DNA from 4 places in the Azospirillum thiophilum genome. Region 2 is predicted to be linked to each of the others. Evidence: riboswitches for the same ligand, from Rfam matches in the RefSeq annotation. Region 2 holds a riboswitch; each other region holds the start of a gene.
What was found. A riboswitch is a leader RNA that binds a small molecule or an ion and turns the genes downstream of it on or off. The one in region 2 is predicted to bind thiamine pyrophosphate.
Positions count from the first base shown of each region.

Region 1: another riboswitch for thiamine pyrophosphate. It lies ahead of thiC (phosphomethylpyrimidine synthase ThiC); the one in region 2 lies ahead of AL072_RS22130 (ABC transporter substrate-binding protein).
Region 3: another riboswitch for thiamine pyrophosphate. It lies ahead of thiO (glycine oxidase ThiO); the one in region 2 lies ahead of AL072_RS22130 (ABC transporter substrate-binding protein).
Region 4: another riboswitch for thiamine pyrophosphate. It lies ahead of AL072_RS12140 (ABC transporter ATP-binding protein); the one in region 2 lies ahead of AL072_RS22130 (ABC transporter substrate-binding protein).

Region 1 is NZ_CP012401.1:372,408-379,994, reverse strand. Features, by position in the region: gene argB (acetylglutamate kinase) at 1-493, shown strand, start outside; gene AL072_RS01750 (hypothetical protein) at 554-850, shown strand; gene AL072_RS01745 (magnesium transporter CorA family protein) at 913-1,896, shown strand; TPP riboswitch at 1,976-2,112, shown strand; gene thiC (phosphomethylpyrimidine synthase ThiC) at 2,228-3,970, shown strand; gene greB (transcription elongation factor GreB) at 4,203-4,754, opposite strand; gene AL072_RS01730 (Rne/Rng family ribonuclease) at 4,856-7,587, opposite strand, start outside.
Region 2 is NZ_CP012403.1:666,598-674,184, forward strand. Features, by position in the region: gene AL072_RS22105 (CoA transferase) at 1-579, shown strand, start outside; gene AL072_RS22110 (ABC transporter permease) at 598-1,584, opposite strand; gene AL072_RS22115 (ABC transporter permease) at 1,588-2,757, opposite strand; gene AL072_RS22120 ((2Fe-2S) ferredoxin domain-containing protein) at 2,942-3,274, shown strand; gene AL072_RS22125 (DMT family transporter) at 3,406-4,320, shown strand; TPP riboswitch at 4,354-4,467, shown strand; gene AL072_RS22130 (ABC transporter substrate-binding protein) at 4,525-5,676, shown strand; gene AL072_RS22135 (branched-chain amino acid ABC transporter permease) at 5,680-6,552, shown strand; gene AL072_RS22140 (branched-chain amino acid ABC transporter ATP-binding protein/permease) at 6,587-7,587, shown strand, end outside.
Region 3 is NZ_CP012401.1:1,353,832-1,361,418, reverse strand. Features, by position in the region: gene AL072_RS06285 (hypothetical protein) at 1-8, opposite strand, end outside; gene AL072_RS06280 (PaaI family thioesterase) at 38-481, opposite strand; gene thiG (thiazole synthase) at 582-1,391, opposite strand; gene thiS (sulfur carrier protein ThiS) at 1,465-1,674, opposite strand; gene thiO (glycine oxidase ThiO) at 1,671-2,852, opposite strand; TPP riboswitch at 2,844-2,943, opposite strand; gene AL072_RS06260 (STAS domain-containing protein) at 3,163-3,465, shown strand; tRNA gene AL072_RS06255 (tRNA-Leu) at 3,583-3,667, opposite strand; gene lipB (lipoyl(octanoyl) transferase LipB) at 3,844-4,599, shown strand; gene AL072_RS06245 (hypothetical protein) at 4,610-5,131, opposite strand; gene AL072_RS06240 (hypothetical protein) at 5,118-5,987, opposite strand; gene AL072_RS06235 (acylphosphatase) at 6,072-6,362, opposite strand; gene AL072_RS06230 (long-chain-fatty-acid--CoA ligase) at 6,359-7,587, opposite strand, start outside.
Region 4 is NZ_CP012401.1:2,630,676-2,638,262, forward strand. Features, by position in the region: gene AL072_RS12120 (hypothetical protein) at 1-1,131, shown strand, start outside; gene AL072_RS12125 (hypothetical protein) at 1,228-1,782, opposite strand; gene AL072_RS12130 (hypothetical protein) at 1,779-2,372, opposite strand; gene AL072_RS12135 (acetoin utilization protein AcuC) at 2,552-3,739, opposite strand; TPP riboswitch at 3,819-3,925, shown strand; gene AL072_RS12140 (ABC transporter ATP-binding protein) at 3,982-4,713, shown strand; gene AL072_RS12145 (ABC transporter permease) at 4,710-5,477, shown strand; gene AL072_RS12150 (ABC transporter substrate-binding protein) at 5,506-6,447, shown strand; gene AL072_RS12155 (universal stress protein) at 6,589-7,416, shown strand; gene AL072_RS12160 (inositol monophosphatase family protein) at 7,482-7,587, opposite strand, start outside.

The DNA.
Region 1 (7,587 bases), on a different replicon from region 2:
CGCCCGCCGGCTGGAGCGCGTGCAGCGCGACCCCGACAGCAACATCGAGAGGGTGCTGGACCTCGGCTTCGTCGGCGAGCCCTACAAGGTGAACCCGCAGATCCTGCACGCTCTCGCGCAGTCGGACATCATCCCGGTGATCGCGCCGGTCGGTTTCGACGTGAACGGCGACACCTACAACATCAATGCCGATACGGCGGCCGGCGCCGTCGCGGCGGCAGTGAAGGCGGCGCGCTTCTTCCTGCTGACCGACGTCGCCGGCGTGCTGGACAAGAACAAGACCCTGATCGAGAAGATGTCGCTGGAGGATGCCCACAAGGCCATCGCCGACGGCACCGCGTCCGGCGGCATGATCCCGAAGATCGAGACCTGCATCGGCGCGGTCGAACAGGGCGTCGACGCCGCGGTCATCCTGGACGGCCGCGTTCCGCATGCGCTGCTGCTGGAAATCTTCACCGAGGGCGGCGCCGGCACCCTGATCGGCAAGGCCTGACGGCCCATATAGGGGGGAAGCCGGCCGACCGCAGGAGGCCGGCCGTAGGGGAGGAAGCCGATGAGCGACCTGCGCAAGGAACTGCTCCGCCAGATGAAGGCCATCCGCGACCGGATGGACCCCAAGCTGGTGGAACGTGCCAAGCTGGCGGTGTTCGGCAAGGTTCCCTACGACAGCGACGCGGCCAAGGAAGCGGTCGGCCACTTCCTCGATGCCCGGGATGACGGCGGTGCCTTCCGCCGCAAGCTGGAACAGGCGCTGAAGGAGGAAGGCGCGGCGCTGGATCTGGACGGCGAGCAGGCGCCGGAGCCCGCGCCGGCCCCGTCCAAGCCGCGGCGGGGCGGCAGGGTGACCTGACCGAAAAGGGCCAAGAGCCGCCCGGAGCCCATTCTCCAGCCAATTTCGCAAGGAGCGCACCCTTGCTGCATGTCTTCGTCAATGACGGCGGTCTGCTGCGCTGGGCGCGGGAGGCCACCGACGAGGCGGCGCCGCTGCCCGAGGCTGCGGTCTGGCTCGACCTGATCAACCCGACGGCCGACGAACTGGCGCAGGCGGAGGCACTGATCGGCGCCAGCCTGCCGACCCGCGAGCAGATGGCGGAGATCGAGGAGTCGAGCCGCCTGCGCGTCACCGGCGGAACGCTGACCATGACCGTCACCGCGCTGGTCTGGGCCGATACCGACGAGCCGCGCATCGCGACCGTCAGCTTCGTGCTGGCCGGGCGGCGGCTGGTCACCATCCATGACATCGACCCGCAAGCCCTGCTGGCCTTCCGCCGCCGCGCCACCCATGGGCAGGTCGCCGCGTCGCGCGGGGAGCTGGTGCTGGCGGCGCTGGTCGACGGCATGGTCGACCGCACCTCCGCCGTGCTGCGGCGGACGGGGGTGGAGCTGGACGTGCTGAACCGCCGCTTCTTCCGTGGCCGCAAGCTGCGCTCGCGCGGCGAGACGCTGGACGATTCGCAGACGCTGAAGCGCATCGGCCATGCCGGGCATCTGATCGGCAAGGCGCGGGTCAGCCTGGCAAGCCTCACCCGCATGACCGATTTCCTGGCGCGCGGCGACGGCTGGAACTCCGGCAAGGCGACGCGGCGCTGGGCCAAGACCACGTTGCAGGATCTGCGCGGGCTCGACCAATATGCCCGTTTCCTGGCTGGCAAGGTGGCTCTGGCGCTGGACACCGCGCTGGGCCAGATCAACGTCGAGCAGAACGAGATCGTCAAGATCGTGTCGGTCTTGACCGTGCTGCTGTTCCCGCCGACCCTGGTCGCCAGCATCGGCGGCATGAATTTCAGCGACATGCCGGGGTCCGACTCGCCGTTCGGCTATCCCTCCACCCTGCTGCTCATGGTTCTGTCGGCACTGCTGCCAATGATCTATGTGCGGCTGAAGCGCTGGATGTAGCCGGCATTTTCCACAATATGGCAGGCGGATCGTCTGCGGCTCTTTCCTTTTGACAGGCGGCGCCCGCCCCGGCAGGATGGGCTCATTCCAGGGGGGTCCCGACAGGGGACTGAGATACCAACGGCCGGACGGCGCGACAGGCGCCCCGCGGCAGCGTGGTGACCCTTTGAACCTGATCCGGGTCATACCGGCGAAGGGAGGGACCTCGTGACGGGCCGCATCCGGCCCAGGCCGTCCGTTTTTACCCGCCATGGGTAACGGTCCGCACGAAGACACCGCACCTCCGTCCGCAGTCCCGGGTTTGTCCGCCCACCTCCGACGGAGAAACCCAATGCCCAAGGACTTCAACGAATCCGCTGTCCGCATCTCGACCGGCCCGCTGCCGTCGTCGCGGAAAATCCATGTGCCCGGCACCCGCTTTCCCGAACTGCGCGTCGCCCTGCGCGAGATCGCGCTGTCCGGCGGCGAGCCGCCGCTGGCCGTCTATGACCCCTCGGGCCCCTACACCGACGATCAGGTCGCCATCGACGTGCGGGCCGGGCTGGCCAAGCACCGCCGCGACTGGATCCTGGCGCGCGGCGATGTCGAGGCGACCGCGGGCAAGATGGCGGCCGGCGACGTGTTGCGTGCCCGGGGCGGCGTCGCGGTCACCCAGATGGCCTACGCCCGCGCCGGCATCGTCACCGCCGAGATGGAATACATCGCCATCCGCGAGAATCTCGGCCGTGCCGCAGCGCTTGAGGCGGCGAGGGACGGCGAGGATTTCGGTGCCGACATTCCCGATTTCATCACGCCGGAGTTCGTGCGCGACGAGGTGGCGCGCGGGCGGGCGATCATCCCGTCCAACGTCAACCACCCCGAATCGGAGCCGATGATCATCGGCCGCAACTTCCTGACCAAGATCAACGCCAACATCGGCAACTCCGCCGTGACCTCCTCGATCGAGGAGGAGGTGGAGAAGATGGTGTGGGCGATCCGCTGGGGCGCCGACACGGTGATGGACCTGTCGACCGGCGCCGACATCCACCAGACCCGCGAATGGATCCTGCGCAATTCGCCGGTTCCCATCGGCACGGTGCCGATCTACCAGGCGCTGGAGAAGGTCAAGGGCAAGGCCGAGGATCTGACCTGGGAGCTGTTCCGCGACACGCTGATCGAGCAGGCGGAGCAGGGCGTCGACTATTTCACCATCCATGCCGGGCTGCGGCTGGCCCACATTCCGCTGACGGCCAAGCGGGTGACCGGCATCGTCTCGCGCGGCGGCTCGATCATCGCCAAATGGTGCCTGGCGCATCACCGCGAGAATTTCCTCTACGATCATTTCGCCGATATCGTCGAGATCTGCCGCACCTATGACGTGGCGCTGTCGATGGGCGACGGGCTGCGGCCGGGCAGCCAGGCCGACGCCAACGACGCCGCCCAGTTCGCCGAGCTGGAAACGCTGGGCAAGCTGACCAAGCTGGCCTGGGCCCGTGACGTCCAGGTGATGATCGAGGGGCCGGGCCATGTGCCCATGCACAAGATCAAGCACAATGTCGAAAAGCAGCTGGCGCTGTGCGGCGAGGCGCCCTTCTACACGCTGGGGCCGTTGGTGACCGACATCGCACCCGGCTACGACCACATCACCAGCGCCATCGGCGCGGCGATGATCGGCTGGTTCGGCACGGCGATGCTCTGCTACGTCACGCCGAAGGAGCATCTGGGATTGCCCGACCGCGACGACGTGAAGGCCGGCGTCATCGCCTACAAGATCGCCGCCCACGCCGCCGATCTCGCCAAGGGCCACCCGGCGGCCCGACTGCGTGATGACGCCATGTCGCGGGCCCGCTTCTCGTTCCGCTGGCGCGACCAGTTCGCCCTGTCGCTCGACCCCGACACGGCGATGGCCTACCACGACGAGACGCTGCCGGCGGAAGGTGCCAAGACCGCACATTTCTGTTCGATGTGCGGGCCGAAATTCTGCTCGATGAAGATCACGCAGGAAATCCGCGAGGCCGCCGAGTCGGGCATGGCGGAGATGTCGTCGAAGTTCCGCGAATCCGGCGGGGAGATCTACCAGCCGGCCGCGGAGTGAGGTGTGGGGGAGGGGGCGCGCTGTGCCCCCTCCCTAACCCTCCCCCGCTCTCGGCGGACCTGCGGTCCGCCTGCCGCGTCAGCACAAAGCAGAGCTTTGTGCGAGAGCTTCGCGGGAGAGGGAACTCCGCAGCAATTCCGCAAAAATCCTACCCCCCTCTCCCGCCCTCGGCGGACCGAAGGTCCGTCCGATAGGGGGAGGGATGGGGAGGGGGCGACCGGACAACCACCCGTCACTCCGCGTAGCCGATCTCCAGCACCTCGATCTGCTCCATCCCGGCCGGCGTGCGCACATCGACCACATCGCCCACGCGGGCCTTCAGCAAGGCGCGGGCGATGGGGGAAATCCAGCTGATATGGCCGCGGTCGGGGTCGACCTCATCGGCGCCGACGATGGTGACGGTGTTCTCGGTGCTATCGTCGCGGGCATAGGTGACGGTGGCGCCGAAGAAGACCTGCTCGCGGTTCTTCTGGTCCTGCGGATTGACCACTACCGCCGATTCCAGCCGCTTGTTCAGGAAGCGGATGCGGCGGTCGATCTCGCGCAGCCGCTTCTTGCCGTACAGGTAATCGCCGTTCTCCGAGCGGTCGCCGTTGCCGGCGGCCCAGGACACCACCTCGACCACCTTCGGCCGCTCCACCCGCAGCAGGTGGCGCAGCTCCCCCTGCAGGCGCTGGAAGCCGGGCGGGGTCATGTAGTTCTTGAACCCCTGGGGAAGCGGTGCCGGATCGTCTAGCTCGTCGTCGTCGGGCGTGTCGTTCTCGCGGGTGAAGGCCTTGCTCATGGTCCGACCTGTCCAAGTGGCAGGGAGATAACGTCCGGGAAAAGGAAAAGGCGCCCTGCGGCGCCTTTTCCGTTCCTCAGGTCCTGAAAGGGCCGTTCGGCTTACCGCTTCCACCAGCCGCGGCGCGGCTTGGCCGGGGAGTCGGCGTCGTCGCCGGCAGTCGCCGGTTCAGATGCCGCCGGCTCGGGAGCGGCGGCCGGCGCCTCGACCGTCGGGGCAACCGCCGGAGCAGCTTCCACCGGGGCTTCGGCAGCGGCCTTGCGCTTGCGCGCCGCCTTCTTGGCAGGAGCCTTGTCGGTGGCGACCTCCGCCGGGGCTTCGGCGGCAGCGGCGGCCTTGCGCTTGCGGCCCTTGGCCGGCGCTTCGGCGACGACCGGAGCGGCTTCCGCCGGCGCTTCGGCCGCGGCCTTGCGCTTGCGGGACGCCTTCTTGGCCGGAGCCGCTTCGGCGGCGGCTTCCGCCGGCACCTCGGCCGGGATCGCCGGAGCGGCTTCCACCGGCGCTTCGACAGCGGCGGCCTTGCGCTTGCGGCCCTTGGCCGGTGCTTCGGCAACGACCGGGGCGACGACCGGAGCAGCCTCCACCGGCGCCTCGGCCGCGGCCTTGCGCTTGCGGGACGCCTTCTTGGCCGGAGTCACCGCCGGCGCTTCGGCGGAAGGCACAGGAGCCGGAGCGGCGTTCTCGACCACCGCTTCCGGTGCCGGAGCGGACTCGCCCGCCAGGATCCAGTCGAGGTCGGGAGCCTCGGCCGGGGCCGGGGGGTGGGCCGCAGCGGTCTCGGCCGGCAGGTCGGCGGCGGTTTCCTCGCCACCCTCCAGGCCTTCCGCACCCTCGCGGCGCGACCGGCGGCGACCGCCGCGCTTGCCGCGGCGACGCTTCTTACGGCCATCGCCATTGCGGTCGCCGGCATCGGCGCCGGTCTCGTCCTCGCCTTCGCCCTCACCCTCTTCCTCGTCGGCTTCGTCGCCTTCGAGGTCCACGGGTTCGGAGATCGCGGCTTCCGGGATCGCCTCGGCCGGGGCGGCGGCGAGCGGGGCGGCCTCGTCGGCCTCCTGGTTCACCTCGTCGCCGGCCTCGTCGGTCTCGTCGCCGGCTTCGGCATCGCCCGAACCCTCCGGACGGCCGTCCTCGCGGTCACGGCCACGGCCGCGGCGGCGGCGGCGGCGGCGGCGTCGGTCCTCGCCATTGGCGTCGCCGTTGGCCTCGGCACGCTCGCCGGTCTCTTCGGTCTGGGCGGCCTGGACGGTCTCGGTTTCGACCTCCGGCTCCTCGACGATCTCGACCGGCTCGGCGGCGAGCGCGCGATCGGTCTCAGCCATCACGCGGTCGGCGCTGACCAGCGGCGCGTCCTCGTCGGCCAGACGGGCCTTGTTGCGCTCCAGACGGTGGTCCGGGGCGATCAGGGTGTCGTCGGCCTGGACCATGACGCTGAACGCGTGACGCTCCTCGATCTTGGCCAGTTCGCCGCGCTTCTGGTTGAGGATGTAGAGCGCGATGGAGGTCGGGACGTAGATGGTGATCTCGGCCGACCGCTTGCGGATGCCCTCCTCCTCAATGGCGCGCAGGACGTGCAGCGAGGCCGATTCGACCGAGCGGACGACGCCGGTGCCCGAGCAGTGCGGGCAGCGCTCGAAGTTGGTCTCCAGCAGCGAGGGGCGCAGACGCTGGCGCGACAGCTCCAGCAGGCCGAAGGCGGAGATGCGGCCGAGCTGGATGCGTGCCCGGTCGTTCTTCATCGCCTCCTTCATGCGGCGCTCGACGGCGGCGTTGTTCCGCGGCTCCTCCATGTCGATGAAGTCGATGACGATCAGGCCGGCCAGATCGCGCAGACGCAGCTGGCGCGCCACCTCGTCGGCGGCCTCCAGGTTGGTCTTGTAGGCGGTTTCCTCGATGTTGCGCTCGCGGGTCGACTTGCCGGAGTTGACGTCGATGGAGACCAGCGCCTCGGTCGGGTTGATGACGATGTAGCCGCCGGACCGCAGTTGCACCACCGGGCTGTGGATGGCGTCGATCTGGGTTTCCACCTGATAGCGGTGGAACAGCGGGATCTGGCTGTCGCGGTACAGCTGGACTCGCTGGGAATGGCCCGGCATCAGCATGTCCATGAATTCGCGCGCCGTGCGGAATCCGGTATCGCCCTCGACCCAGATCTCGTCGATGTCGTTGGCGTAGAGGTCGCGGATCGACCGCTTGATCAGGTTCGCTTCTTCATAAATGAGGCAGGGCGCCGACGACTTCAGCGTCTGTTCGCGGATGTCGTCCCACAGGCGCAGCAGATATTCCAGGTCGCGCTTGATCTCGGGCTTGGAGCGCTCCAGGCCGGCGGTGCGCAGGATGACCGCCATGCCGTCCGGAATGTCGAGATCCGACAGGATTTCCTTCAGGCGCTTGCGGTCGGCCGGATTGGTGATCTTGCGGGAAATCCCGCCGCCGCGCCCGGTGTTGGGCATCAGCACGCAATAGCGGCCAGGCAGCGACAGGTAGGTGGTCAGCGCCGCACCCTTGTTGCCGCGCTCCTCCTTCGTCACCTGCACCAGCATGACCTGCCGGCGCTTCACCACTTCCTGGATCTTGTAGGAGCGCAGCGGACGCGAGCGGCGGCGCTGGGTCTCGACCTCCTCGTCCTCGTCGCCGCCGAGCATGTCGGGGGTCGGGACGGAACCTTCGGACGGAGCGCCGCGGTCCTCGGCGGCGTTCTCGGAGCCGAGCGCTGCACCGCTGTCATCTTCGTCGGAGCCGCCTTCGGACTCCTCGTCGTCACCCTCGTCGTCGGAGGCCTCCGGCGCGATGGGCGAGGGCATCGGCGACCATTCCTCGACGATCTGCTCGGGGC
Region 2 (7,587 bases):
GTGCGGGTGAACGGTGCCGTGCGTCCGCCGATGGGCAACGATCTGTATGGCGCCTATGGCCGCGACTTCGCCACCGCCGACGGACGGCGGGCGATGGTCGTCGCCATCTCCAACCGCCAGTGGAAGGCGCTGGGCAAGGCGACTGGGCTGGCCGACCGGCTGGCGATGATCGGCCCGTTGATGGGTGTCGACATGGATGACGAGGGCGGGCGTTTCCACGCGCGCGATGCCATCTCCGCCGTGCTCGCCCCCTGGTTCGCCGCACGCAGTCTGGCGGAGGTGGAGGGCGCCTTCGCCGGGGCGGGCGTGCTGTGGGGGCCGTATCGCGACTTCGGCCAGCTCGTGGCGGAGGATGCGCGCTGCTCCACCGCCAACCCGCTGTTCCGCGAGATCGACCAGCCCGGGGTCGGGCCGCTGCTGGTTCCCGGATCGCCGCTCGGTTTTCCCGGGCTGGGCGAGCGCGCCGACCATCGGCCGGCGCCCCGGCTGGGACAGGACACCGACGCGGTGCTGGCCGGCCTGCTCGGCCTGCCGTCGGCCGAGATCGGCCGCCTGCACGATGCCGGGATCGTCGCCTAGCGACGGTGCGCGGGACCGTCAGCGCTCCTTGACGTAGGGGATGCCGCTGGCCCTGGGGGCGACGGCCTTGCCGACGAAACCGGCCAGCAGCAGGACGGTCAGCACATAGGGCAGCATCTGGATGAACTGCACCGGGATGACTCCGATCACCGGCAGCGCCACGCCCTGGAGGCGGACCTGCACCGCGTCGGTGAAGGCGAACAGCAGGCAGGCGAACAGGGTGGGGCCGGGCCGCCATTTGCCGAAGATCAGCGCCGCGAGCGCCAGGTATCCCTTGCCGGCGGTCATGTCGCGGACGAAGCCGGCGCCGTGTCCGGTGGACAGATAGGCGCCGGCCATGCCGGTCAGCGCGCCGGTCACCAGCAGCGCCTGATAGCGCAGCTTTGCCACCGACAGGCCGGCGGTGTCGACCGCCGCCGGATTCTCGCCGACCGCCCGCAGCCGCAGCCCGAAGCGGGAGCGGTAGAGCACCCATTGCGTCGTCACGACCAGCGCCAGCGTCACCCAGATCAGGATGTTATTGCCGTCGATCAGCTCCCGCCAGACCATTTGCAGGGCGGGCCCCAGCACCGGCACGCCGGCCAGCGCGTCCATTCCCGGCAAATCCACTGCCGGGAGGCGGGCGGCGGACGGCAGGAGCGGGGTCTGTCCGCCCTGCTGGAACCAGGCATAGGCCAGCGTCGGAGCCAGCCCGGCGACCAGGATGTTGATCGCCATGCCCGACACCACCTGATTGCCGTTGTGGGTGACGCAGGCGAAGCCGTGGACCAGTGCCAGCGCCACCCCGGCGGCGATGCCGGCCAGCAGCCCGAGCCACGGGTTGACGGTGGCCGAGGCGACGGCGGCGGCGAAGAAGGCGCCGGCCAGCATCTTGCCCTCCAGCCCGATGTCGACCACGCCGGCCCGCTCGCAATACAGGCCGGCGAAGGCCGCCAGGACCAGCGGCGTCGCCACGCGGATCGTGGCGCCGAGCAGCTGCAACGCCAGTAGAAGCGCGTCCTCCATCGCTCAGCTCCTCCCCGTTCCGCCGGGGCCGGCTTCGGTCGGGCCGGCTGGGATCGTTGGCGCCCCGCGGCGGCGGAACAGCGCCTCGATCTGCGGCTTGAACAGGTTTTCCATGGCTCCGGCGAACAGGATGACCAGACCCTGGATGACCATCACCAGTTCGCGGTTGATCGTCGGATAGTCGAAGGACAGCTGGCCGCCGCCCTGCGCCAGGATGCCGAACAGCAGGGCCGCCAGGATGATCCCGACAGGATGGTTGCGCCCCATCAGCGCCACCGCGATGCCGACGAAGCCGACCCCGCCGGTGAAGTTCAGGATGACGCGATGCTGCACCCCCAGGATCTCGTTGACGCCGACGAAGCCGGCCAGGGCACCGGAGATCAGCATGGCGATTATGATGTTCCGGGCGGGCGAGATGCCGGCATAGACCGCCGCCCGTTCGTTCCTCCCCACGGTCCGCAGCTCGTAGCCCCAGCGGGTCCGGCGCAGGAAGAGATGGAACAGGGCGCAGCAGGCCAGCGCCCACAGGAATGACAGGTTCAGGGGCGAGGCCGGGATGGCGATGCCGAACCAGCCGAGCGCCCGGTCCATCGACGGCAGCCAGACGCCGAGATCGAACTCGCGGGTTTCCGGCGACTGGCTGCCGGGGCGGATCAGCACGTCCACCAGCAGCCAGGTCATCAGCGAGGCGGCGATGAAATTGAACATGATCGTCGTGATGACGATGTGGCTGCCGCGCTTGGCCTGCAGCCAGGCCGGAATGAAGGCCCAGGCGGCTCCGAACAGTGCCGAGGCCAGCACCGCCAGCAAGGCCACCACCGGCCAGGGCCAGCCGGTCAGCGCCAGCGCCACCAGCCCGGCGCCGAGCCCGCCCAGATAGGCCTGTCCCTCGCCGCCGATGTTGAAGAGTCCGCAATGGAAGGCGATGGCGACCGCCAATCCGGTGAAGATGTAGTCGGTGGCGTAGTAGAGGGTGTAGCCAATGGCCTCCGGGTAGCCCACCGCCTCCGTCAGCATCAGCGACAGCACGTCGACCGGATTCTCGCCGATGACCAGGATCACCAGCCCCGACAGCACGAAGGCCGCGACGAGGTTGAGGACCGGCAGCAGCGCATACCCGACCCAGCCCGGCACGGCGCCCGGCTGTCCCCTGACCGACCCGCTCAGAACCACCGGCGTCTCCTGTTCAACCCATGCCTGGAGTCTTAACCGGCAACCCCTGCGCTGACCAAGCATTTCGTCCGCAGGCGGATCGAGGCTGATCCCCAACTTAGAAGCATTACAAAAATCTTGCCGCGGCGCAGCAATCTGGCATGATCATTACCCATACAAACTGTATGGCCATGGAGCACGCCCGATGCCGCTCGACGTTCCGCAGACCTTCCGCCACCACGTCTTCTGCTGCGCCCAGCAGCGCCCGCCCGGCCATCCCCGCGGTAGCTGCGCCGCCAATGGCGCCCATCCGCTGTGGCAGCGGCTTGACCAGAAAATCCAGGGCAAGGGGCTGGCCGATATCGGCATGGCGATGACGGGATGCCTCGGCTTCTGTTCCGCCGGTCCGCTGATGGTGGTCTATCCGGAAGGCATCTGGTATCGGCCCGAAACGCCGGAGGACATCGACGAGATCGTCGACTCGCATCTGGTCAACGACGCGCCGGTGGAACGGCTGGTGATGGTGCTGACCCGGTGAGGTGTCGGCTGACGATGCCCCCACCCCGCCGAAATTCCACGCCGGTCTGACCTGCGGTTGTGGCATTGGGACGCGATGGGGATTGCCCATAATGTGGGCATCTTCCGCCATTGCCGTCCCGATTCCCTGCCATGACCGACGCCGAGACCGCCGATCTGCTGCCCGCCGAGGCCGATTCGGTTCCCTATGCCGTCGGCTGCTTCCTGATCGCCATCCTGCTGTTCGCGGCGATGGATACGCTGATCAAGGTCCTGACGGCCGATTACCCGGTGCCGCAGCTGATGTTCGTGCGCTCGCTGGTCGCCTTCCTGCTGGTGGGCGGCTATACGCTGGTGCGCGGCGGCGGGATTGCCGCGATGCGGACACGGCGGCCCTGGGGCCATGTCTGGCGCGCCTTCGCCGGCCTGATCTCGATGGGCTGCTTCTTCTATGCCTTCAGGGAACTGCCGCTCGCCGACGTCTATGTGCTGAGCTTCGCCGGTCCGCTGTTCATCACTGCGCTGTCGGCCCCGCTGCTGGGCGAGCCGGTGGGCTGGCGCCGCTGGGCCGCCGTTGTCGTGGGATTCGGCGGTGTGGTGGTGATGGCGCAGCCATCGGCCGGGGCGCCGCTGGTGCCGGTGCTGGTCGGGCTGGTCGCCGCGCTGTTCTATGCCCTGGCGGCGCTGGCGGTGCGTGGCCTGTCGCGGACCGAGACCAGCGCATCGATCGTGCTTTATCTCCTGTTGACGACGACGGTGGTCAGCGGCGCGCTCGCGGTCCCGGTCTGGACGGCGCCGACCGCCTTCGGATTGGGGCTGATGTCGCTGGTGGGGGTGCTGGGCGCCGGGGCCCAGGTTCTGCTGACCCAGGCCTTCCGCCGGGCACCGCCGGCGGTGGTGGCGCCGTTCGAATATACCGGCATGGTGTGGGCCAGCCTGTTCGGCTGGCTGGTGTTCGGCGACCTGCCGACGGTGCCGGTGCTGGTCGGTGCCATGGTCATCATCGGCAGCGGCCTCTATATCCTGCATCGTGAAACGATGATGGCACGCCGCCGGCTGGGTTCTTGACAACAGGCGCTTGGCGGCGACACTCTCGCCGCTCGTTCACGGCTGGGGTGCCTGTGCCGACGCATGCTGTGCGGACGCATGGGCTGAGACACACCCATCGAACCTGATCCGGGTCATGCCGGCGAAGGGAGCCGACCGGATCCGCAAGGCGGCTCCGTTCCTCCGCGTCGCCACGCTGCCGGCGCGCGTAGGGAGTTACAGGTCATGCGGCGCACGCTTTCCCTTCTGATCGGCCTGCTGGCGGCCACGTCGGCGCTGGCATCCTTCGGTGCATTCCCCGGCGCCCGGGCCGACGACGCCCTGTCCTTTCCGGTGCTGGTGCCGCTGACCGGCTTCCTGTCGCTGGAGGGCACCAGCCAGCGCAACGGCGCGGTGCTGGCGCTGAAGCAGACCCCGGCCGGCATCGCCATCGCATCCGAGGTGGTCGACACCGGCACCTCGCCGGAAGCGGCGGTGACGGCGCTGGAGCGTGCGGCCGGCAGCGGCAGGGTGGGCGCGGTCGCTGCCAGCATGCTCGGCACCCAGATGCTGGCGATGCTGCCGCTGGCGCAGGAGCTGAAGCTTCCGCTGGTCACCGTCTCCGGCACCGCATCGATCACCGAGCAGGGCAACCCCTGGGTCTTCCGATTCTTCCCCGGCGACGCGGTGACCAAATCCGCCCATGCCCGCTATGTGGTGGAGGAGTTGGGCAAGCGGCAGCCCGCCGTCATCTACCAGACCACCGCCTATGGCCAGAGCGGCAAGGCGCATCTCGACGCCGCCTTCAAGGCGCTGGGCGTCACCCCGGTGTTCGAGGAGGGGGTGGACCCAGCCGCCAAGGATCTGCTGCCGGTGCTGACCAAGGCGCTGGCCGCCAAGCCCGACGTGCTGGTGCTGCACCTGCATTCCGGCCCGACCGCGCTGCTGCTGAAGCAGGCGGCGTCCAGCGGTGTGACGGTGCCGATCGTCGCCGGCTCCGCCATGCACCAGCCGAGCACCGCGGCCCTGCTGGAGCCGGCGGAGCTGAAGGGCGTCTGCGCCGAGACGGCGGCTTCGCCGGTTTCCGGCGGCACACCGGAGGTCGAGGCCTTCACCGACGCCTACCGCGCCGCCTTCGGCAAGGAGCCGGACGCCTTCGCGCTCGGCCAGTATGACGGCATGACCATGGTGCTGGAGGCGGTGAAGGCCGGCGCCCGCAGCCCCGACGCCATCCGCAAGGCGCTGGCGGCCGGGACCTTCCAGGGCCTCGCCATGACCTACCGGTCGGACGGCAAGGGCAACATGGCCCATTCCGCCGTCATCGTCTGCTATGACGGGACCAGCCGCGTGCCGGCGCTGGTGAAGCGCTACGACGACCCGACGCTTGCGGCGAAGTGACGGATGGCGGCGCTTCAACTGCTGGTCAACGGCTTGGCGCTGGGGGCGGCCTACGCCCTGGTGGCGCTCGGATTCGTTCTGGTGCTGAACGCCACCTCGGCGGTGAATTTCGCCCAGGGCGACCTCGTGATGGCCGGCGGCCTGCTGGCGGTGGCGCTCGCGCCGCTCATTCCTCTTCCGGGCATCGTGCTGTTGCCGGCGGTGCTGGTCCTGATGGCAGGGCTCGGGCTGCTGCTGGCGCTGGCGGCCTATCTGCCGCTGCGGCGCCGGCCGCCGGTGTCGGTCTTCATCAGCACCATCGCCGTCGGCATCATCCTGCAGAACGGCGCCGCCATCCTGTTCGGGCCGGAGCCGCGCGCCGCCCCGCCGCTGATCGTCGACGACACTCTCCATGTCGGCGGGCTGGCGCTGCCGGTGCAATCGCTCGCCATCATCGCGGTGGCGGCGCTGCTGATCGGTGCGCAGCAATGGGTGTTCGCCCGCACCCAGCTCGGCCGCCGGCTGCGGGCGACGGCGCAGGATCCGGAGATGGCGCGCGCCTGCGGTGTGCCGGTCACCGCGATGATCCTGGTGACCTTCGCCATCGCCGCCGCCTGCGCCGGGGCGGCCGGGCTGCTGCTCGCCAACCGCTATTTCGTCACCCCGACATCGGGCGGTGACCTGATCCTCAAGGCCTACATCGCGGTGACGATCGGCGGCTGGGGGTCGGTGCCCGGCGCGGTGGTGGGGGCGCTGCTGATCGCACTGTTCGAGGTGGGGGTGTCGTCGGTGCTGTCCTACCCGGTGGCGCTGGGGGCGCTGTACCTGACGCTGCTGGCGATCCTGGTTCTGCGGCCGCAAGGGCTGTTCGGCGAAGCGGTGCGGCGCCGTGGGTGAGAGGCGCTTCCCTCGCTGGAGAGGGGCGGATGCCGTGTTGTCCGCGGCTGCCCTCGCCCTGCTGATCTATGCGTTCGCTTTCGCAACTCCCTACGGCCTGCGCGTCCTCACCGTCGCCGGGGTCTATGCGCTGGCCGGCTTCGGTTTCCAGATCGTCTTCGGGCTGGGCGGGGCGCTGTCGCTGGCGCAGGGCGCCTTCTTCGGCGTGGGCGCCTATGTCACGGGCATCCTCGGCAGCCGCTACGGGCTGGGCTTCGAGGCGACCTTTCCGCTGTCGCTGCTGGTGCCGCTGGCAGTGGCTCTGCCGGTCGGGCTGGCGGTGCTGCGGCTGGAGTCGCACTATTTCGCGCTGGCGACGCTGGGGATCGCGCAGGTGCTGCATCTGCTGGCGGTCAATCTGCCGGAGCTGACCGGCGGCGCAAACGGGCTGGCCGGGGTGCCGGGGGTGGTGCTGTTCGGCTGGGCGGTGCCGCGCGGGCTGCCGATGGCGGCGCTGGTCTGGGGATTGGTGGCGCTGGGCGGGCTGGCCGGCTGGCGGCTGACGCGCGGCCGGCTCGGCCGGTCGCTGGAGACCCTGCGCGACGACCCGCTGGCGGCAGCGACGCTCGGGCTCGACGTCGGCCGGCTGCGGCTGACCGCCTTCGGCATCAGCGCATCGTTCGCCGGGGCCGCCGGGGCGCTGGCGGTGCACACCCAGCGCGTCGTCTCGCCGGAGGTGCTGGAATTCCCGGTGATGGTCTCGATCCTCACCATCGCCATCGTCGGCGGGCGCGGACGGATGGCCGGGGCGGTGCTGGGGGCCGTGCTGCTGCTGCATCTGCCGGAATGGTTCCGCTTCCTGGAGCGCGGCTATCTGGTGGTCTACGGCATGGCCCTGCTGCTGACCGTGCTGCTGGCGCCGGATGGACTGACCGGCCTGATCGACCGCGCAGTCCATTTCCGCCTGACCGGTCGCCGTCCGCGCCCGCTGCCCGCCGCGCAGGAGCCGCCGCGGGCCTCGATCCTGGAATGTGGCCCGGCAGGTGGCATGACCGT
Region 3 (7,587 bases), on a different replicon from region 2:
GGCTGCATGGGAAACCCCTTTCGAACCGGTTGGAACGTCACTTCGGCATCACGCAGAAGGTGGTCTGCTGCATCAGGGCGCAGTCCTTCTCCACCCCGCCGTCCAGCATCGCGATCTCGACCTGGGTGATGACCAGGGTGCGGCCCGGCTTCACCACGCGGGCGCGGGCGATCATCACGTCGCCCTTGGCCGGCGACATCAGGTTGATCTTGAACTCGACCGCCAGCACCTCCGCCCCGGCCGGCATCAGGCTCAGCGCGGCATAGCCGCCGGCATTGTCGGCCAGCGTGCTGACCATGCCGGCATGGAAGAAGCCGTGCTGCTGGGTGAGGTCGGCGCGGAAGGGCAGCCGCATCTCGCAGAAGCCGGGCTCGATGGCCGCCAACTCGATGCCGAGCGTCCTGCAGATCGGCTGCTGTTCGAACGAGGCGAGGCAGCGCGCCTTCCAGTCGGCGGCGCGGGGTTCGAAGGTGGCGGGCAAGGCTGGGGTCTCCGACAAGGGGATGCTGCGCCACAGCCTGCGTCAGCCGCTCCGCCGGATCAAGCGGACGAATGGACAGAGCGCCTCGCTCCCCGTGGTGTCACCCCCCGATCAGGCCCATCTGCGGGCTGGACGGTTCGGCATGGGCCCGCATCGGCATGCGGCCGGCGAGATGGGCGCCCCGGCCGGCGCTCACCGCGTCGCGCATCGCCGCCGCCATCCGCACCGGATCGCGCGCCTTCGACACCGCGGTGTTCAGCAGCACGGCGGCACAGCCCAGCTCCATCGCGCGGGCGGCGTCCGACGCGGTGCCGATGCCGGCGTCCAGCACCACCGGAACCGGGCTGCGGGCGCAGATCGTCTCGATGGCGTGCGGGTTGCGGATGCCAAGCCCCGACCCGATGAAGGCGCCCAGCGGCATCACCGCGGCGGCGCCCAGGTCGGCCAGCTTGCGGCAGGTCACCGGATCGTCGTTGCAGTAGGGCAGCACGACGAAGCCGTCATTCACCAACTCCTCCGTCGCGCGCAGCAGTTCCTCCACGTCGGGATAGAGCAGCTCGCGGTCGCCGATCACCTCCAGCTTGATCCAGGGGGTATCCAGCGCCTCGCGCGACAGCTGCGCGGTCAGCACGGCCTCCTTGGCGGTCATGCAGCCGGCGGTGTTGGGCAGCAGCCCGACCGGGCCGCCCGGCCGCCCGGCGGTGGCGCGGGCCAGCACGTCGACCAGGCTTTCCGAATAGCCGTCCAGGCTGATGCGCCGGATCGCCAGCGTGACCAGCTCGCTGCCGCTGGCCGCCAGCGCGTCGAGCATGACCTGCTGGTTCGGATAGCCGGCGGTGCCCAGGAACAGGCGCGAACCGAAGCTGCGCCCGGCGATGACTAGGGGGTCGGCGGGAATGGTTTGGGACATGGAATCAGGACCTTCGCAAAGGCGCTTCCCCGTTTTCGGAGGAAGGGAGATGTCGGGGGGCTGCCGCCCTGGTTCAGCCGCCCTGGATCGGGCGGACGATCTCCAGGCTGTCGCCCGGCCGGAGCGCGGTGCCGGCCCACTGGCGGCGGGGAACCACCGTGCCGTTGAGGGCGACGGCGACGCCGCGGGTTCCCTCGGCGATGCCGCGGGCGGCCAGCAGTTCGGCGACAGAGGCGGCGGCGAGCGGCTCGTCGCGGCCGTTGACGCGGAGGACGGCGCTCATGCGGCGGCTCCCGCCAGGACGAAACGGTCGGCGGCGAACGGGCGCAGCAGCGGATCGGTCTCCCCGGTCAGCACCAGCCGGGCGATGCCATCGGCGGTCACCGGGGTCAGCAGGATGCCGTTGCGGTGGTGGCCGGTGGCATGGATCAGGCCGGGAATCCCGCTGTCGCCCAGGACCGGCGCATCGTCGCGGCTGCCGGGGCGGAAGCCGGCCCAGGCCTCTTCGATCGGCAGTTCGGCGATGCCCGGAAGCGCCCGCCATGCCCCCTCCAGCAGGGCGAACTGGCCGCCCGCGGTGAGGCGGTCGTCGAAGCCGCGCTCCTCCGTCGTGGCGCCGATCAGCAGCCGGCCGTCCAGCCGCGGGATCAGGTAGGTACCGGGCGTCCACACCACATGGCGCAGCAGCGGCAGCCGCGGGTCCATGCGCAGGCAGACCATCTGCCCCTTCACCGGCCGCACCGGCGGCCTTGCCACGGGCGGCAGGCCGGGCACCCCGGCCGACCAGGCGCCGGCCGCCAGCACAACCCGGTCGGCCCGGTGCAGGCTTCCGGCGACACGCACCCCAATGGCACGACCGCCCTCCACCGCCAGCGCGACGTCGCCGCATTGCTCGTGCAGGCGGGCACCGGCAGCCTCCGCGGCGCGGCGCAAGGCGGTGGCGACCTTCCGGTTGTCGACCTGATGGTCGCCGGAACAGAACAGGGCGCCGGCGACGCCGGGTTGCAGATAGGGCTCGCGCCGCCGCACCTCGGCCCCGCCCAGCCACTCCACCGGCAATCCGAGATCGCGCTGGAAGCCGTGCAGGAAGCGGACCTTGGCGGCATCGTCGGCATTGAGCGCGATGACCATGGTGCCTTCGCTGCGCAGATCGACCGGCAGGCCGCTCGCCGCCTCCAGGTCGCGGGCGAAGTCCGGCCACAGCGCCTGCGAGGCGCGGGTCAGCGGCAGCAGTCCCTCCTCGCCCGGCTCGGTCTCGACGCAGGCGGCCAGCATGCCGCCGGCGGCATGGGTGGCGCCGCGACCGGCCTCCCCCCGTTCGAACAGCTCGACGCGGCAGCCGGCCGACGCCAGCCTCCAGGCGATGGCGAGGCCGATGCAGCCGGCGCCGATGATGGCGACGGACGGGCGGGCTCCCGAGTCGGGAGCGGAAAACGGATGTGGTTCGGGCGCATCGATCATGCGGCGGCTCCCTTCGCTGGAATTACCCAGACAGGTTCGATGGGTGTGTTCTCAGCCGCGCGACCACCGCGCGGCACCCCAGGCCTATGTTTTTGCCTTATGCCAACATTCAGCTGGCCCTACAAGCGGAATCGCGGCCCCGCTGCGGCAGGACCGGCGACACCGGGACGGACCCAGGGGCGCCTTTTCCCGTTTGTCCAGCCCGGATCGAACCGGATAGCCCCTTCCGCAGCATGGGCTTGCACCGCCGCAACCCTTCATGCTCCCATGCCGGTACGCCGCATCATCGAGAAAGGGACCGGACGCGACGATGGAGTATGCCTTCACCACCGTCGGCGACCGCGACGGGATCCTGCTGTCCGGCCGCTGCACCTACGAGGACGGCAACCGCTTCCACGACATGCTGCGCGACTGGGACTTCCTGGCAAGGCCGATGGTGCCGCTGGACCTGCGGTTCGTCTCCTTCATCGACTCCGCGGCCATCGGCATGCTGTTCATCCTGGCCAACCGCTGCCGCGAGGCCGGCGGCCACATCGTCGCCAGCGGTGCCGCCCCCCACATCGTTCGTGCGCTCCGCCGCGCCACGCTGGAACGCTATATCGAGCTCAGGTAAGGGGAGCTCAGGCAAGGGACGCCCCGGAACGCGGATACGAAAAAGCCCGCTCGGTCTTTCGACCTGCGGGCCTTTCGTCGTTCCCGTATCCCCGGGATGGTCCCATCTGCATGGGAGTGGTGCGGTCGAGAAGACTCGAACTTCCACGGGTTGCCCCACAGCGACCTCAACGCTGCGCGTCTACCAATTCCGCCACGACCGCACGAGGCTGGTAGCCCCGACCTGCGCTTGCGCGCCTCATCGGGTGGAGCGGGTAGATATCAGCTTCCCGAGGGTCGATCAAGCGCTACAATCATCATCCGCGAAGAAAAATGCGAACGGCCCCTCATCCCTTCTTCCAAACCCTTCTGCCCGACCCTTCTGCCGAGACCCTATCGAATGACATCCGTGACCAGCCTGCCCGCCAGTCCGATCCCGTCCGACACCCCCGCCGGCCTCCGCCCCGCCGCACTTCCCCCGGTCGAGTGGCGCATCTCCGACCGGCCGGTCCCCTACCCCGAGGCGATCGCCGAGATGGAGGCCCGCGTGGAGGCGATCCGCGCCGGCACCGCGCCGGAGATGGTGTGGCTGCTGGAGCATCCGCCGCTCTACACCGCCGGCACCAGCGCCCGGGACGAGGATCTGCTGGAGGCCGACCGCTTCCCGGTCTACCGCACCGGCCGCGGCGGCCAGTACACCTACCATGGGCCGGGCCAGCGGGTGGCCTATGTGATGCTGGACCTGAAGGCGCGCGGCGCCGACATCCGCGCCTATGTCCACGATCTGGAGGAGTGGATCATCCGCACGCTTTCCTCCTTCACCATCAGGGGGGAGCGGCGCGACGGCCGCGTCGGCATCTGGGTCGACAAACAGCCCTATGGCGGCGTGAGGGGCCAGGAGGACAAGATCGCCGCCATCGGCGTGCGGGTGCGGCGCTGGGTCAGCTTCCACGGCATCGCCCTGAACGTCGAGCCGGACCTCGGCCATTTCGGCGGCATCGTTCCCTGCGGCATCGCCGGGCATGGCGTCACCTCCATCGTCGCGCTGGGCCAGCTGGTGACGATGGAGGACGTCGATTCCGCCCTGATCGCGGCATGGCCGGAGGTGTTCGGCGGCCCGATGCGGGGCGAGGAGGGCGAGGACACAGGCGCCTGAACGGCCCCGGTCAGTATTTCTTGAACCCGCCGCCGGCCGGCGTCGCGGCCTGTCCGGCAGCGGGATTGACGCGCGGATCCTTGTTGTCCATCGACTGCACCGTGCAGCCGGCGGAATCGCCGTTGCGGAACAGGTAGATCTTCTTGGGATCGGCCTTCTTGCCGGGATCGTGCAGGTTCAGGCCGTGGCCGAAGGCGACGCCCATCACCTGCCCGTTGAAATAGGCGCGGAACCGCATCGGCGTGATCTCGCCGAAGCGCAGGGCGGCGCAGTCCTTGCTCAATTCCTTCTCGAACGTGCCGGCCTTGCGCCAGTCCTCCTTGGAGCGGATCGTCATCCATTGCGGCGGCAGCGCGAACTGCACGATGGGCGGCGCGAAGGGAAGCTGGGCACCCGGCTGGGGCGGCGCCAGATGGCCGGGCTCGGTCCGCTCCAGCGGCCCGGCCAGCGCCGGGGCGGCCGCCATCGGGCCTGAAATGGACAGAACCAGGATCAGGGCCGCCAGCCGGCGGCACGGATCAAATCCGGACATCGACCCCCCGCTCCCCGAAAGGCTCGACCGGCTTTTCCTTGGCCGGGGCGGTGGGCGGAGCGGACGGGACCGCTGTCCCGGCGCCCAGCCGCCCGGACAGGGTGAGCGACAGGTCCAGCGTCTCCCCGACCGCCGGGGTGTTGCGCGGCGACAGGACCACCGTGCCTTCCAGCCCGTCCGGCGGCCCGGTCATCGCCCCGGCCAGCACCTCCATGAGAGGGCCGAGACCATCGGCGGGAATGCCGTCGGCCTCGACCGTCAGCCCCCGGCCCGGCCGGATGGCCGAGCGCAGCGCGCCGATCACGGCGGCGAGGCCATCGCTCCCCCCCTCGGCCGGCACATGCGCCAGGACCAGGGCTGCCTCCTCGAAACAGGGTGACGCAGGGCCATCCGCCACGCGGAGACCGATGCCGCGCACCTCGACCGCCACATCCCCGGCACCTCCGCCCTCCGTCACCGGACCAAAGTCACCGGCAGGACCATCCAGCGCCGCCACCGCGGCCCGGCGCTCCGCATCGCTGAAACGCCCGGCAAGCGCGGCCTCCGCCGCAGCCACGCCGTCCGCCTCCATTCCGAACACCGTCAGCAGCCGCCCGAGGTCGCGCGCCACCGCCTGGATCGCCGGACCCAATTGCCCCGCAAGGCCGGCAGGGAAGCCGCCGGACGGTCCGGCCAGCGCGTCGTCCACCATCCCCGCCGCAAGGCTGAGACGGACTGCAGGCTCACCGCCCGGCGGCACCGGGGGCATGTTACGGGCAGCAGGCGGCGCCGGCTTGCGGACAGCTTTTCCCTTCGCCTCCGCCGCCTTGGCGAAGACGCCGGCAAGCATGGCCTTCATGCCCGCTACGTCGCTCACATCCTGGCTCCAGTCCCCGAACCGCAAAAGCGCTGCGGCCTCCAGCATGCCGCCATCATGGTTAGCGGAACGCTAATGCCGCGCCTACAGTGTCGGCCGCTGCTCGAACCCGGCCATTCCGGGATCCTGATCGGGCTCGGCCACCAGGTCGCGGACGATGGCGGCGGGCGGGCCGCGGCGGCAGGCGTCCAGCATGCGGTCGACGGCGTCGGCAGGGCCGGCGAACAGTGCCTCAACCGTGCCGTCGGCGCGGTTGCGCACCCAGCCGGTCAGCCCCAGCCCGCCCGCAGTGTCGACGGTCCATCCGCGGTACCATACACCCTGCACCCTGCCCAGGATGCGGACACGCACCGCCTTGCGCCCGTCCGCGCTCATGCGGCACCGCCATCTGCTGGATTGCCGCCGGCAGGACTGCCGCCGACGCCCGCGGCGGCGCGCTTGCCCGCCTCCTCGTCCAGCAGGGCCTTGCGCGACAGTTTGCCGATCATCGTCTTGGGCAGCTCCCGGCGGAATTCCACGACCTTGGGCATCTCGATGGGCGACAGCTTGTCCTTCAGGAAGCTGATCAGCTCGCCCGCGGTCAGGCTCTGGCCCTCGTCAAGCCGCACATAGGCCTTCACCGTCTGGCCGCGATACTCGTCGGGCATGCCGGCCACCACGCATTCGGCGACCGCCGGATGCAGGTAGATCGCCTCCTCGACGTTGCGGGGATAGACGTTGAAGCCGCTGCACAGGATCATGTCCTTGATGCGGTCGACGATGGTGGTGTAGCCGTCCGTGTCCATCACACCGACGTCGCCGGTGTGCAGCCGGCCGTCCACCAGCGTCTGCGCCGTCTCGTCCGGGCGGCGCCAGTATCCCTTCATCACCTGCGGGCCGCGGATGCAGACCTCGCCCTTCTCGCCGGGGGGCAGGACGCGCCGCGGTTCCTCCAGGCTGACGATCTCGACGATGGTGCCGGGCAGCGGCAGGCCGATGGAGCCCTTCTTCTCGCTGTGCTGCACCACCGGATTGACGGTGGCGACCGGCGAGCATTCCGACAGACCGTAGCCCTCGACCAGCGTGCAGCCGGTGACGCGCTCGAACGCCTCCTTCACCTCAAGCGGCAGCGGCGCCCCGCCCGACATGCAGAAGCGGATGGAGGACAGGTCGAACTCCTTCAGGCGCTTGTGATGGTTGATCGCCGTGTAGATGGTCGGCACGGCGGGGAACAGGGTGATCCGCTCCGTCTCCAGCGTGCGCATCACCTGCTCCAGCTCGAAGCGCGGCAGCAGGACGATCTCCGCCCCCAGATGCAGGCCGAAATTCATCACCGCGGTCATGGCGAAGACGTGGAACAGCGGCAGCACGCCCAGCATGCGCTCCTGTCCGTCATCGGTGCCTTCGCCGGGCTTGCGTTCCTTGGCCGCGTACCAGGTCGCGCACTGGACGGTGTTGGCGTAGAGGTTGGCATGGGTCAGCATGGCGCCCTTGGGCACGCCGGTGGTGCCGCCGGTGTATTGCAGCACCGCCACGTCGTCCCGCGGGTCGATGGCGACCGGAGCCGGCTGGCCGTCATTGTCGATCAGCCGGGCGAAGGGAATGTGACGGTCGTCGCGCG
Region 4 (7,587 bases), on a different replicon from region 2:
GACGGCACTCAGGTAGAAGCCGGTCAGGAACCACCCCATCATGAGGCGCCGAAACCCGCCTCCCCTGCCCCCAACCTGCTGGCACCCGCGCTCGACCCGGCCGCCGAGTCCGTTGCCATCCCCATTGCAGACGAACCTGTGCTCGATCCCGTTACGGACGACTCGCCCTCCGCCGGGCCGCTGGCCGAAGCGCCGGCCGCCGACGATGCAGGGCCGTCATCCGAATCGACACCCAAGCCGGAACCGGCATCCGCGGCGGTCGCACAAAGCACCCGCTCCTTGGCGTCTCCCGATAAAATGTCCCACGACAAACCAACAAACGTACACTGGAAAGGCGATCGCATGCTGGGCACGATCTTCGTCCTCAATGACCGCGGCGGCGTCGGCAAGACGCTGCTGTCCCATCACCTGATGGCGACCGCCATGCTCGAAGGCCTGCAATTGAAGGTCGTCGAGTACGAGGTGAACGAGCGTCTCGCCCGACTGTTCGGCCCGGACGTGGTCGAACATCGCCGCATCACGCAGGACTTCATGAACATGATGGGGTCGGCCGACGGCTTCTACGAGTTCTGGGACCTGATCGGGCCGGAACTGCAGCGCGGCGGCCGCCTGTTCGATTTCGGCGGCAACATCTCGCAATGGTTCTTCAACTGGGCCGAGGTGTCGGGCTTCGACTATTACGTCGGCGACGGCGAGCGGCTGACCTTCATGGTGCCGGTGACCGTCGACCTCGCCTCGCTGTCCACCGGCATGACCACGCTGGAGCGGGTGGCGACCATCGCCCCGAAGGCCAAGCGCGTCCTGGTGGAAAACGGCTTCTCCGGCCCCTTCTCGCAGCTGGAGGACAGCCAGTATGCCCGCCGCAAGGCCGAGATGGTGGAACGCGAGGGGCTGCATGTCATCTCGATGCCGCCCTGCACCGCCCCGGCCTGGGCGCGCCTGACCGGCCACCGGCTGGATCAGGTTGCGACGATGACGCGTGAGGATCTGGTGAAGCTGGGCATGACCCCGCCGGTCGCCTCTCGTTCGCTGATCATCATCCACGAATGGCTGCGCAACATGCGCCAGGCGCTGTCACCCTATCTGCACGACGCCTTCCGCCAGACCGCGACCGCGACCAAGGGCCGCTGACGGTTCCAGGCGCCAGCGTTCAGGCGTTACGAAACGAACAGGGGCGTCCTGCGGGGCGCCCCTGCCCTTTTCCGTTTCCGTTTGCGTTTCTGGACCTCAAGCGGCGCTGCGGGCCGGGCTGGCGCTGTACAGGTTTTCCTTGACCGGTGTCACCGAGCGCACATGATAGCCCGGCCGGGCGCTGAAGCGTCGGTTGGCGCGCTCTGCGGCCTCGCGGTCCGACTCCGCCCACACCAGATAGGTGCGACCGCGCGCCCATTCGGTGGCCAGCGGATGGACGGCATCGATCTCGCCGATCTGCTGGTTCACCACGGTGACCAGCCATTCCTTGTCGCCCGGATTGCGGCGGTCGGTCAGGATCAGGATCTGCGGGCGGCGCTTGGACTGCGCCTCCGTCAGGCGCTGTTGCACTTCGGCCTGCTTGCCGCGCAATTCCACCATGCCACGCACCAACTCGCCGATCTCGGCATGGAGCGCCTCTTCCTCGCGGTGCAGGCGGTGGATGGTGGCATCCAGCTTGTCCAGGTTGGACCGCACGCCACGGACGCGCTGGCGGGACTGCGATACCCGCTGCTCCACCGCCAGCAGCACGTTGCCGAGCCACGCCCCGATGGCGACGATCGCCAGGACGATGATGAAGTTGATCATCATGTGTGGGCACCGGCCTTCGTCCGCACGGTCGCCGGGGCGGATGGCACCCCACCCTTGCGCGCGTCGCCGCGCATGAAGCTCTTCTGGAACCCCATCTTGAAGGGAAAGGCGACCTCGACCATCTGCCGGGCCTCGTCGAAGCTGGAGGCCCAGACCTCCGCCACATTGGCGCAGCGCCAGATCGGGTTGAGCGCCGCCCGTTCCCCGCCCGCTCCCGCCGCGGAGGAAGCCTTCTCCTGGGTGACCGTTGCGGCGAACTTCATCAGTCCGGCCTGCGGGTCGCCGACCTCGTGCACGAACAGCGGCGGCTGTTCGGCCAGATCCTTGATCAGCTTCTCGGCCTTGCGGATGTCGGTTTCCAGCCGGTGGCGGTCCGACGACTGGCTGTTGCGGCGCTGGACCAGCTGGTTGACGCGGTTCTGCAACTCGTGCGCCTCGGCATGCAGCACATAGATGCGGTTCTCGATCTGCTCCAGGCCGCTGCTCTTTTCCAGGATGTTCGGCAGGAAATCCTTCAGCATCATGGCGACCGGGACGGCGGCCAGCATGATGACGACGATGGCGATCAGGAACAGCGTCGTGTTCGACATCCGCCCGCCCGTTCTCCTCCCTGAAACCGGTGCCGTTCCGTCCGCCGGACGCGGTGGAACAGGCATCGCCACAGGTGAACGAGAATCAACGAACAATCCGCGTTCGTCAACGAATCGTCACGGTTCGGTCCGGATTTCGTCCCACAAGACCCGGACGCGGCGCGGGCGTCCGCACAGGCTCAGGACAGCGCCATCTCCGCCACTCGCTTCACCGCGTCGCGCACCGGCCCCGGCCGCGGAACGTCGGCGATGGTGGTGAACCAATGGCCGGGCGGATTGCGGCCGGCGGCGCGGCTCCAGGTCAATGACCGCAGCACCGCCTCCGCCTCCGGCGTGGGCGGCTGCGCCGGGTCGATGCCGTTCATCACCGCCCAGATCCCGGCCCAGCAGCGCCCGACCGACCAGGGATTGTAGCCGCCGCCGCCGACCACCAGCACCCGCGGCGCCAGCGGCAGCAGCGCCGCCACCGCCTCCCACAGCGCGCGGTTGGACAGCTCCAGCCGGCTCAGCGGATCCTCGGCCAGAGCATCGGCCCCGGTCTGGATCACCATCGCCTGCGGGCGGAAGGCACGGGCCAGCGGCAGGACCGCCGCCTCCATCACATGCACCATCTCGCTGTCGTTGAAGCCGGGCGGCACCGGCAGGTTGCGGGCCAAGCCGCCGGCCCGGTCCTCCGCCTTGCCGGTGTAGGGCCAGCGCCCATCCTCGTGGACCGAGACGGTCAACACCCGGTCGTCGTCGGCGAACGCCTCCTCCACCCCGTCGCCGTGATGGGCGTCGAGATCGACATACAACACCCGCTCCAGCCCATGGTCGAGCAGTTCCAGGATTCCGAGAACCGGCGCGTTGAAGTAGCAGAAGCCGCTGGCCCGGTCGCGGCGCGCATGATGGGTGCCGGCGGCCGGGGCATAGACCAGACCGGCCGGCCGGTCCCCCAGCAGCCGCGCCGCCTGGAGCGCCGAGCCGCTGCTGTGGGCCGGCCGCCGGTACATCTCGGCGAAGACCGGGTTTTCCAGCTTGCCGAGATTGTGGCGGGCCGCCGTCGCCTCGTCCACCCGCTGCTCGGCCTCGGCCCGCTTCAGCGCCGCGATGTAGTCGAGGGTATGGAAGCGCGCCAGTTCGCGTTCGCTGGCGACATGGGTTTCGAGATAGACCTGATCCGGCAGCCATCCCATGGCGCGGCTGAGGTCGATGGCGGTCGAGACGCGCGGGATCGCCAGCGGGTGCTTCGGCCCATAGGTCGAGCCGCGATAGATCTCGCCGCCGATGAACAGCGGGGTGCGGAACGGCGTGGTCAGGGGAGGGACTCCGTCATGTCCGCCACAAACTAGGCGGCGCCGCGGCCCGGTCAAGCGCTGATGGCTCAAGCGCTGAAGGCGCTTCCGCAGGACGGGAGCCGGTGCCGGCGATGCTTGCGGTCACGGATCGTCCGCGCCTATAGTCGCCGCCTTCACTGGGGGGAGCCGATGGGCGGCTGAGAGGTTCCGTTGCGGAACGACCCCTGGAACCTGATCCGGTTCATGCCGGCGTAGGGATCAGTGATGCCAGACAAGACGCATCCCCGGACCTGCCCCACCTCCCCGCGCCCGTGTCCGCGCCCGTGTCCGCGATGACCCCGCTGTCGGTCACCATCGCCGGGGCACGGCTGACCTATGGCGGCACGCTGCTGTTCTCCGACCTGACGCTGGAGTTGCCGGCGGGGAAGACCACCTGCCTGCTGGGGCCGAGCGGCGTCGGCAAGACCACGCTGCTGCGCATCCTCGCCGGGCTGGCCGAGCCGGAGCCGCCCACCGCCGTCGTCACCGGCGACCGCCGGCCGCTGGCCGGCCGCATCGCCTACATGGCGCAGCAGGATCTGCTGCTGCCCTGGCTGACGGTCCTGGACAATGTGCTGCTGGGCGACCGGCTGCGCCACCGCCGACCCGATGCCGCGCGGGTGGAGCGCGCCCGCGCCCTGCTGGAGCGCGTCGGGCTGGCGGGCCGCGAGCGCGACCGGCCCGCCGCCCTGTCCGGTGGCCAGCGGCAGCGCGTGGCGCTCGCCCGCACGCTGATGGAGGACAAGCCGCTGGTCCTGATGGACGAGCCCTTCTCGGCGCTCGACGCCATCACCCGCCTGCGCCTCCAGGAGACGGCGGCGGAGACGCTGGCCGGCCGCACCGTGCTGATGGTCACCCACGACCCGCTGGAGGCGCTGCGGCTCGGCGACCGCCTGCATGTGATGACCGGCCGCCCCGCCACCATGGGGCCGGCGCTGGAGCCTGCCGGCGCGGTCCCGCGCCGCGTCGACGATCCCGCCCTGCTGGCGCTCCAGGCCGAGCTGTTGCGGAGGCTGGCCGAATGAAGGCGCTGCTGCGCGCCGCGGTCACCCTCGCCGTGCTGGCCGCCGGCTGGCAGGCGCTGGTCTGGGCCACCGGCCTGCCGCGCTACCTGCTGCCCGGGCCGCTGGCGGTGGCCGACGCCATGCGACGGCAGGCGCCGCTGCTGCTGAACCACGGGCTGACCACGCTGGCCGAGATCCTGATCGGGCTGGTCGCCGGCGTGGCGTTGGGCACGGTCAGCGCGCTGTTGCTGGCGCGCTTCCGCACCGCCCGGCGCTGGCTGATGCCGCTGCTGCTGGTCAGCCAGGCGATCCCGGTCTTCGCGCTGGCGCCGCTGCTGGTGCTGTGGCTGGGCTACGGCATGGCGTCCAAAATCGCCATGGCGGTGCTGGTCATCTATTTCCCGGTGACGACGGCGCTGTTCGACGGGCTGCGCCGCACCGATCCGGGCTGGCTCGACCTTGCCCGCACCATGGGCGCCTCGCCCGCCGCCATCCTGTGGACCATCCGCCTGCCGGCCGCCCTGCCCGCCTTCTGGTCCGGCGTGCGGGTGGCCGCCGCCGTCGCCCCCATCGGGGCGGTGATCGGCGAATGGGTCGGCTCCTCCTCCGGCCTCGGTTACCTGATGCTGCATGCCAACGCCCGCATGCAGATCGACCTTCTGTTCGCCGCCGTGCTGGTGCTGGGGCTGTTCGCGGTGACGCTCTATGCCGCGGTCGACGCCCTCGCCCGGCGCGCGCTGCCCTGGCAATCCGACACCCAGCCGGCCGATGACGCCGAATCATGATTCAACCCCCGAAGGGAAGAGACGCCCGATGAAGCACCTGTTCGCCGCCGGCCTGATGGCCGCCAGCCTGATGACGTCGCTGCCGGCGCTGGCTCAGGACAAGCTGTCCGTGATGCTGGACTGGTTCGTCAACCCGGACCATGCGCCGCTGGTCGTCGCCCAGGAAAAGGGCTTCTTCAAGGATGCCGGGCTCGACGTGACGCTGACCGCGCCGGCCGATCCCAACGACCCGCCCAAGCTGGTCGCCGCCGGCAAGACCGACCTCGCCGTGTCCTACCAGCCGCAGCTGATCCTGCATGTGGCAGAGGGGCTGCCGCTGGTCCGCGTCGGCACGCTGGTCTCCACGCCGCTGAACTCGGTCGTCGTGCTGCGCGACGGGCCGGTGAAGACGCTGAAGGACCTGAAGGGCCGCAAGATCGGCTTCTCCATCGCCGGATTCGAGGACGCGCTGCTCGGCGCCATGCTGGAGAAGCACGGGCTGAGCCTGAAGGACGTCGAGCTGGTGAACGTCAACTTCTCGCTGTCGCCATCGCTGCTGTCGGGGCAGGTCGACGCGGTGGTCGGCGCCTTCCGGAACTTCGAGCTGAACCAGATGGAGATCGAGAAGCATCCCGGCCGCGCCTTCTATCCCGAGGAGGAGGGCGTCCCGCCCTATGACGAGCTGATCCTGGTCGCGCAGAAGGGCAAGACCGACGATCCGCGCTTCAAGCGCTTCCTGTCGGCGGTGGAGCGGGCGACGCTCTACATCCTCAACCATCCGGAGGAGGCGCAGGCCGCCTTCGTCAAGGACCGGCCGGAGCTGAACGACGAGCTGAACCGCCGCGCCTGGGCCGACACGCTGCCGCGCTTTGCCCATAGCCCGGCCGCCCTGGATGCCGAGCGCTATACCCGCTTCGCCGAGTTCCTCAAGGCACGCGGCCTGATCAAGACGGTGGCCCCGGTCGACCAATATGCGGTCGTGGTGAAGTAAGCCGCACCCTGCGGCGTTGCCAACCGGCCCGGCGGAGCGTTACCTAGAAGGCAACCGCTCCGCTGCCGCATGGCAGCCATGGGGCAAAGGACGGCAGGCGGTCGGAAAAGACGGCCGGAAAAAGACGGGAGACGCCGGGAAATGCAGATCAAGACCATCCTGCTGCACATGGCCAACGACGACGCCCACGCCGGCCGCCTTGCCGTCGCCGTGGCGCTGGCCAAGCGCTTTTCCGCGCATATCCAGGCGCTCTACATCGCCACCCCGGTGTCGATGCCGGCGGGCGCCACCGGCCGCGCCGCCTCCTACGGCTTCATGGCGGAGGCCACCGCCATCGCCCATGAGAATGCCGAACGGATCGAGCGGGAAGTGCGCCAGGCGTTGGACGGCCTGTCCTATGATTGGTCGGTCGAGGAGGGCGACCATGTCGAGTTGCTGACGGAACGGGCCTCCTACGCCGATCTGGTCGTGGTGGCGCAATCGGCCGCCGTGCGCGCGGGGGAGCGGGTGTCGCTGCACCACATCCCCGACCGCCTGCCGCTGGAGACCGGCACCCCGGTGCTGGTCCTGCCGCCCGGCCTGCCGGCCACCGCCCCGATCGGCCGCAATGCCCTGATCGCCTGGAAGAACAGCCGCGAATCGGCCTGCGCCGTTCGCGCCGCCATGCCCTTCCTGGAGACGGCCGAGTCCGTCATCGTCCTCTGCGTCGACCCGCCCGGCCAGCGCACCAGCGAAGCGGCGGCCCTCGTCGAGTGGCTGCACCGACACGGCATCACCGCCCGACCGCAATCGGTCATCGCGTCCGGCGGCGAGGTCGGCGACATGATCCTGTCCTGCTGCGCCGACCAGGGCGCCGACCTGCTGGTGATGGGCGCCTACGGCCATTCCCGTCTGCGCGAACTGGTTCTGGGCGGCGCCACCCGCTCCGTGCTGGAAGGGCTGTCACTGCCGGCGCTGCTGTCTCACTGACGAACCGGGCGAGGGAGCAAGAGGGCAAGAGGGCCAGTGGGGCGACCGCCCCCTCCGGCCTTTGCTCAACCGAACAGCTGCCCGTGCAGTGCCTGCCAACTGTCCCGGTCGGGCGCCAGCAGGATGCTGCCCTTCAGCAGGCCGGGCCGGTAAGGCGTCCCGTCGATCAGT